Regions from separate parts of the Martelella mediterranea DSM 17316 genome, predicted to be linked through region 2. Evidence: predicted binding sites of a transcription regulator. Region 2 holds the regulator's gene; each other region holds the start of a gene.
The links. The regulator PhoB, encoded in region 2, activates phosphate uptake and scavenging genes when phosphate is short. The targets are predictions, from matches to a motif close to TGTCATNNANCTGTCAT.
Positions count from the first base shown of each region.

Region 1: the regulator PhoB is predicted to act here: its motif matches at 1,011-1,027, upstream of Mame_RS07520 (alkaline phosphatase).
Region 3: the regulator PhoB is predicted to act here: its motif matches at 1,366-1,382, upstream of pstS (phosphate ABC transporter substrate-binding protein PstS).

Region 1 is NZ_CP020330.1:1,615,735-1,618,003, reverse strand. Features, by position in the region: gene Mame_RS07530 (hypothetical protein) at 1-344, shown strand, start outside; gene Mame_RS07525 (DedA family protein) at 337-987, shown strand; gene Mame_RS07520 (alkaline phosphatase) at 1,088-2,269, shown strand, end outside.
Region 2 is NZ_CP020330.1:868,142-870,410, forward strand. Features, by position in the region: gene pstB (phosphate ABC transporter ATP-binding protein PstB) at 1-167, shown strand, start outside; gene phoU (phosphate signaling complex protein PhoU) at 180-899, shown strand; gene phoB (phosphate regulon transcriptional regulator PhoB) at 922-1,605, shown strand; gene Mame_RS03960 (flavin-containing monooxygenase) at 1,711-2,269, opposite strand, start outside.
Region 3 is NZ_CP020330.1:3,284,646-3,286,914, reverse strand. Features, by position in the region: gene pstC (phosphate ABC transporter permease subunit PstC) at 1-54, opposite strand, end outside; gene pstS (phosphate ABC transporter substrate-binding protein PstS) at 196-1,233, opposite strand; gene Mame_RS15305 (autotransporter outer membrane beta-barrel domain-containing protein) at 1,884-2,269, shown strand, end outside.

The DNA.
Region 1 (2,269 bases), 750 kb from region 2:
AACCCGTCCGCGCATTGTGGCAGCGCCACCGCGCGCTTTCCATCGCCTTTATCGGGGCCCTGCTTCTGACGCTGGCCCTCGCGCTCAAGACCGTGCTTGCGGTCTATTACTGGCACAGTCCTCGCGATCTGGAGCTGAAGAGCTGGATGACGCTTGGTCATGTGGCGATGGTGAACAATATCCCCGTCCACGAACTCGCCGAGGCGCTCGGCCTCGATCCGGAACACAGCCGCCGCCTGCCGCTCTGGCGGATCACGCGCGAGCGCGGCGAGACGCTGGAGGAACTGGAAGAACAGATCGCCGAAGCCCTCGACGAGCACGAACGGGCCGGCGACGATGAATGAACAGTTTCTGGCGCTGGTGCCGGTCTACGGCATTCCGGTCATGGCGCTCATCGTGTTTCTGGCCTGCCTCGGCATACCGATGCCCGCCGCCGTGATCATGCTGTTCGGCGGGTCGCTGGCCGCCTCCGGCGATCTGCCGATGCTGCCAACCATTCTTGCCTGCCTCGCCGCCGCAAGCACCTCCGACCAGATCGGCTACTGGGTGGGGCGAAAGGGCGGCGCGAAATATCTGGCGCGGTTCGCATCGCGGGGGCCCAAGCGCCAACGGCTGGTGGACCGCGCCCAGGACTATCTCGAACGGCGCGGCGTTTTCGCCATCTTCTTCACGCGCTGGCTGCTGGCCCAGATCAGCCCCTATATCAACCCGGTGGCGGGCGCTGCCGGCATGCGCTGGCGCGCCTTTACCATCGCCGCCATCTGCGGCCAGACCGTCTGGGTGTCGACCTATAACCTGCTCGGCTTCATGTTCTCCCGCAACATCATCGCCGTCGCGCATGTCGCCGGCAATGCCACCGGCTTTCTCGCCGCCGGCGTGATTTCGCTTGCGCTGTTCTGGTATATCACCCGCGTCCTGCACTTCTCTCTCAAGAAGCGAAGGCGCAAGCGTTACCTGAAACCGCGCGGGCGGCGAAGCCGCAACTGAGGTTCATCAAACCGCAGCAAAAACGTCATCGGATTGTTATCTGGCGGGACTATCGCGGAAGCGCACTAACCCTTCCCGACGCTCTTTCAAAGAGGTTCCCATGCGCGCCCGTCTCGCACTACTCGCCGCCGCCACCTGCCTTGCAGGTGCCGCCAATGCCGCAACCATCTATCCGCTCGACCGCGCCACCGTTCTGGCGTCCTCGCCGTTCGACTTCAAGGTCGAACTCGACGCGGTCTATGACGCCGGCGATATCGACGTCACCGTCAATGGCAAGCCCTATGCCGAAGTCTTCGGCCAGGAAGCCGAATTCGTCACCGATGAAAAGGGCAAGAATGACGAGAGCCTCGGCTCGGCCCTGATCCTGCGTGATCTCGCCCTTGCCGACGCCGGCGACTACACCGTTGCCGTCAAGGCCGGCGACGAGGAAAAGACCGTCACCTGGACCGTCTATGACACGCCTGAAATGCCGAAGGCCAAGAACATCATCTTCTTCGTCGCCGATGGCATGTCCATGGGTCACCGCACGGCTGCCCGCATCATGTCCAAGGGCATGACCGAGGGCAAGGCCGACGGCCGCCTGAACATGGACGACCTCGACAACATGGCCACGATCGGCACCTCCTCGACCCATTCGATCGCGACCGATTCCGCCAACACCATGTCGGCCTACATGACCGGCCACAAGACCCGCGTGAACGCGCTCGGCGTCTATGCCGACCGCACGCCGGACAGCCTGGACGACCCGAAGGTCGAAACCATTGCCGAGGCGCTGCGCCGCCAGACCGGCAAGTCGATCGGCGTTGTCTCCACCGCCGAAATCGAAGACGCGACGCCGGCCGCCGTCGTCGCCCATACCCGCCTTCGCGGCGACAAGGCCGAGATCGTCGGCATGTTCTACGACGTCCAGCCGGAAGTCGTCCTCGGCGGCGGTTCCGCCTACTTCCTGAAGTCCGATGTCGCCGGTTCCAAGCGCAAGGACGACAATGACTACATCGCCATGTTCGAAGAGGCCGGCTACACCGTCGTCACCTCCGCCGACGAACTGGCCTCCGCCGAGAAGCCGGAAGACGGCAAGCTGCTCGGCCTGTTCCACACCGGCAACATGGATTCGACGCTCGACCGCGAATTCCTGAAGAAGGGCAGCGTCGACAAGTTCCCGAGCCAGCCCGGCCTCGTGGATATGACCACGGCCGCCATCGACCAGCTTTCGAAGAACCCGGAAGGCTTCTTCCTGATGGTTGAAGCCGCCAATGTCGACAAGATGTCGCATCCGCTCGAC
Region 2 (2,269 bases):
ACACCATCGTGATGGTGACCCATTCGATGCAGCAGGCCGCGCGCGTGTCAGAGCGCACGGCGATGTTCCATCTCGGCTACATGGTCGAGGAGGACGACACCGACACGATTTTCACCAATCCCGCGGACCAGCGCACCCAGGACTACATTATGGGCAGGTTCGGTTAAGGAGACGCACAGATGGCACACTCGCATATCATATCGGCCTTCGACGAGGAGCTGAAATATCTCCAGCGCCGGATTTCCGAAATGGGCGGCATGGCGGAAGAGATGGTCTCGCAATCCGTCGTGGCGCTGGTCAACACCGATACCGAACTCGCCGAGAAGGTGATCGCCGAGGATCTGGCGCTGGACGAGGCCGAGCGCGAGGTCGGCGAAAAGGCGATCGTCACCATCGCGCGGCGCCAGCCGGTGGCGGCGGACCTGCGTGAAATCATGGGTGCGATCCGCATCGCCGCCGACCTCGAGCGCGTTGGCGACATGGCCAAGAACACCGCCAAGCGGGTGATCTCGGTGCAGGGCACCGGGGTTCCGCGCAAGCTCGCCCACGGCATCGAGCACCTGTCGGAACTGGCGCTGCTGCAGCTCAAGGAAGTGCTCGACGCCTACACCTCGCGCCAGGCCGACAAGGCCAATTCGATCCGCGAGCGCGACGAGGAGATCGACGCGATCTACACCTCGCTGTTCCGCGAGCTTTTGACCTACATGATGGAGGATCCGCGCAATATCACCACCTGCACGCATCTTCTGTTCTGCGCCAAGAACATCGAGCGCATCGGCGACCACGCCACCAATATTGCTGAAATGATCTACTACATCGCCACCGGCTCGCAGCCACAGGGAGAACGCCCGAAGGACGACATGTCGCCCTCGGTCGGCTCCGGCGAGAGCAAGTCCTGAAACCATTTGACAGAGGCACGAGATGGTTCCGAAGATTGCAGTTGTCGAAGATGAAGAAGCGCTGAGCGTCCTGCTGCGCTACAACCTTGAATCGGAAGGCTATGAAGTCGAGACGATCGCGCGCGGCGACGAGGCCGAACTCAGGCTGCAGGAGCGGGTGCCGGACCTCCTGCTGCTCGACTGGATGTTGCCGGGCGTTTCCGGCATCGAGCTTTGCCGCAGGCTCCGGATGCGGCCCGAGACCGAGCGTCTGCCGATCATCATGCTGACGGCGCGCGGCGAGGAAAGCGAGCGGGTGCGCGGTCTTGCGATCGGCGCCGACGATTATGTCGTCAAGCCGTTCTCGACCCCGGAACTGATGGCCCGCGTCAGGGCGATCCTGCGGCGCGCCCGGCCGGAAGTGCTTTCCAGCGTGCTCAAATGCGGCGATATCGAGCTTGACCGCGAGACCCACCGCGTTCACCGCAAGGCCAAGGAAGTCCGCCTCGGGCCGACCGAGTTCCGGCTGCTCGAATTCCTGATGACCTCGCCCGGCCGGGTGTTCTCCCGCTCCCAGCTTCTCGACGGTGTGTGGGGCCACGACATCTATGTCGACGAACGCACCGTCGACGTCCATGTCGGGCGTCTCAGAAAGGCCCTCAACTTCTCGCAAATGCCCGACGTGATCCGCACCGTGCGCGGCGCCGGCTATTCGATGGAGGTGTGAGGGGCCGCATGGCCCCGCCAATCTCCGCCCTTGAGGGCGGAGATTGCGCGCCGGAGCGTCCATTGTACCGAAGTCCGGGCGATCCCGTGTTTTCGGCGACCGGGATCAGCGGACTTCGAAACCGCGGTAATTGTCGTCGCGGATGGCGTTCATTTCGGTCATGTAATTGCCCATGCCGCCCATGTACCACATCGAGGTTCTGGGCTTGCCGGGAATGTTGGCGCCGTTGATCCAGCTGTCCGTCACTTCGAACAGCGTGCCGGCCATGCCTTCTTGGCACACCCGCACCCAGTCGTCCTGGGCCTCTCTCGTGGTCTCGATGATGCTGTTGCCTTGTTCGGCCTTCTCGATCAGGTCGCACAGGAAGTCGACCTGCCATTCATGCACCAGCGGCTGGCTGGTGAACGGGCTGAAGGGTCCGAATACCATCAGAAGGTTCGGGAAATCGGCGATGGACATGCCGGCATAGGCGCGCGGACCGTTCTTCCAGGCATCCTTCAGCCGTACGCCGTTGCGCCCGATCGTGTCGATCTTCAGATAGTTGCCGGTCATCGCGTCGAAGCCGGTCGCCATGATCACCACGTCGAGTTCCAGCTCCTTGCCGCCGACGATCAGCCCGTTTTCGGTGTATCGCTCGATCGGCTCCGCCTTGACGTCGTGGAGG
Region 3 (2,269 bases), 2.3 Mb from region 2:
CGGGCGCGACACGCTGCCATTGCTTGGCGGGACGGGTTTCGATGTTTTGGCCATCAAGGCGCTCCTGCTAGCGGCGATCTGGAGGTGGCCGCGATCTGACGGATAACGAGCATCAAGGTTTTAAGCTGTGCTGAAATTTGACAAAGCCGGGGCGCAACACGTTACGCCCCGGCGAACAATCGAAAAGTGCCGAAATCAGCCGCCGATTTCTTCGAGCGACTTCTTGTTGATTTCGATGATGTTTTCCGGCAGCGGGATGTAGCCCAGCTTGTCGGCCATGGTCTGGCCGGTGGTCAGGCCGTAATTGACCATTTCCTTCAGAGCCGCAACCGTGTCGGCGTCCTGGCCGGACTTGTAGAACAGCATCCAGGTGAAGGTGGCGATCGGGTAGGCCTGCTCGCCCTTCGGGTCGGTGATGAAAGCAACGTTGTTTGCGTCGAGCTCGGCCGAAGCGAGAGCGGCGGAACCAGCTTCCGGACCAGCCTTCACGAAGTTGCCGGCCTGGTTTTCCAGCATGGCGTAAGGCGTGTTGGTCTGCTGGGCGTAACCATATTCGATGTAGCCGATCGCGCCGGGGGTCTGCTTGACCGTGGCGGTGATGCCCTGGTTGCCCGGAGCGGCAACGAAGTTCGAAGCCTTCGGCCACGGAACGGTCTTGCCACCGCCAACAGTGCTGTTGAACTCTTCGGAGATGGCAGCAAGGTGGTTGGTGAAGTTGAAGTTGGTGCCCGACGAGTCAGAGCGAACGACAACGGTGATGTTTTCGTCGGGGAGTTCGACGCCTTCATTGGCGGCGGCGATCGCTTCGTCGTTCCACTTGGTGATTTCGCCGAGGAAGATCTTCGGATAGACGTCGCGCGGCAGCTTCAGTTCGGAAACGCCGTCGAGATTGTAAGCGAGAACGACTTCACCGGCCGTCATCGGCAGCAGAACGACGCCGCCGTCGATCTTGGCGATTTCTTCGTCGTTCATGGCGGCGTCGGAGGCTGCGAAGTCGACAACGCGGTTGGTGAAGTCTTCGATACCGCCACCGGAACCCTTGGCCTGGTAGTTGACTTCAATGCCGGTCTTCTGGCCAAAATCCTTAAACCAGGCCGAATAGAGCGGGAAGGGGAAGGAGGCGCCCGAGCCGGTCAGCGACGTGTCGGCGGCGTGAGCGAAAGTGCCGGAGACGGCCATGGCGACGGCAACGGCAGCAACCTTAGCGCCCTTGGAAAAATTTCCGATTTTCATCAGATAGCCCTTTTGAGGTTTGGTTGAAAACGGGAGTGCTATAACAACGAAAGTCATGTAAGCATATATTGTTGTAAAAATTTCATAATTCCCGAAATTTACCGGTGCGTTGTTATTTAATATTCAAATAACTGTCATAAAACTGTCATAAAAGGTCGATTTTCGAGTTTGTTCTGCGGTCGGCTTCCTCTGGACTGCGCTTGGCGCCTGGAGACATGCCGGGCTTGGGCAAAGCCCGGCAAGGCCGCAGCGGCCCCACGCGCGGTCAATCAGTTCGCCGTCGCTTTAGTTATGACGGTTTCACACGCAACATCATCTGTCGAAACTGTGGGTTGATCATCGGTTGAGTGTGTAGCAGGATTACCTTCGCTATCGGCGCTGCGCAGGATCGGTACGCTGCCCTGCAAATATCCCCTAAATTCAATCATTTGATTAAATTCTCGGCGCGCATGCCGTTGATTGCCACCAGGGATGGTTTTGGGCTTTTGCTGCACAACCCTGTGATTGCAATCTGTTGCAGCTTCGCTACTCCCAGCCTCTTTCCCCTCTTTAAATGTTAGCGACTGCTATCGAACTTGCTTGTATTTCTGTTCGCTTAATGTCATCTCGCTAAATCAGGAATCAGCTTATTAGCTTTAGTGGGGGACTACATGACATTGTTTGAAGCGAAGGTGCGCGGCGGGCGCATGACGAAGGTCGCGGGTAACGCAGCGAGCTACGCTCCGCGCGCAACCGCATCGGTGCTCGCGCTCAGCATGCTCGCACTGTCGTCCGGAGCCGCCTATTTCGGTACGGGCGTTTCCTCGGCATTTGCGGCGAACGAGTGCGGGGTGGCGAGTGGTCCCAACGCGGTGATCAATTGTACCGACAACGAACCATACGGCATCACCTATAATAACCTGCAGGGTGCGACCGTTACTCTTGATTCTCCTAGCATGAGAATCGGCAATGGCTTCTTGAATACAAGAGGGGTTAGGCTCACTTCGAGCGGCGGTAATGCACTGACCCTCAACGCCGACAGCTACGACAGGATTTA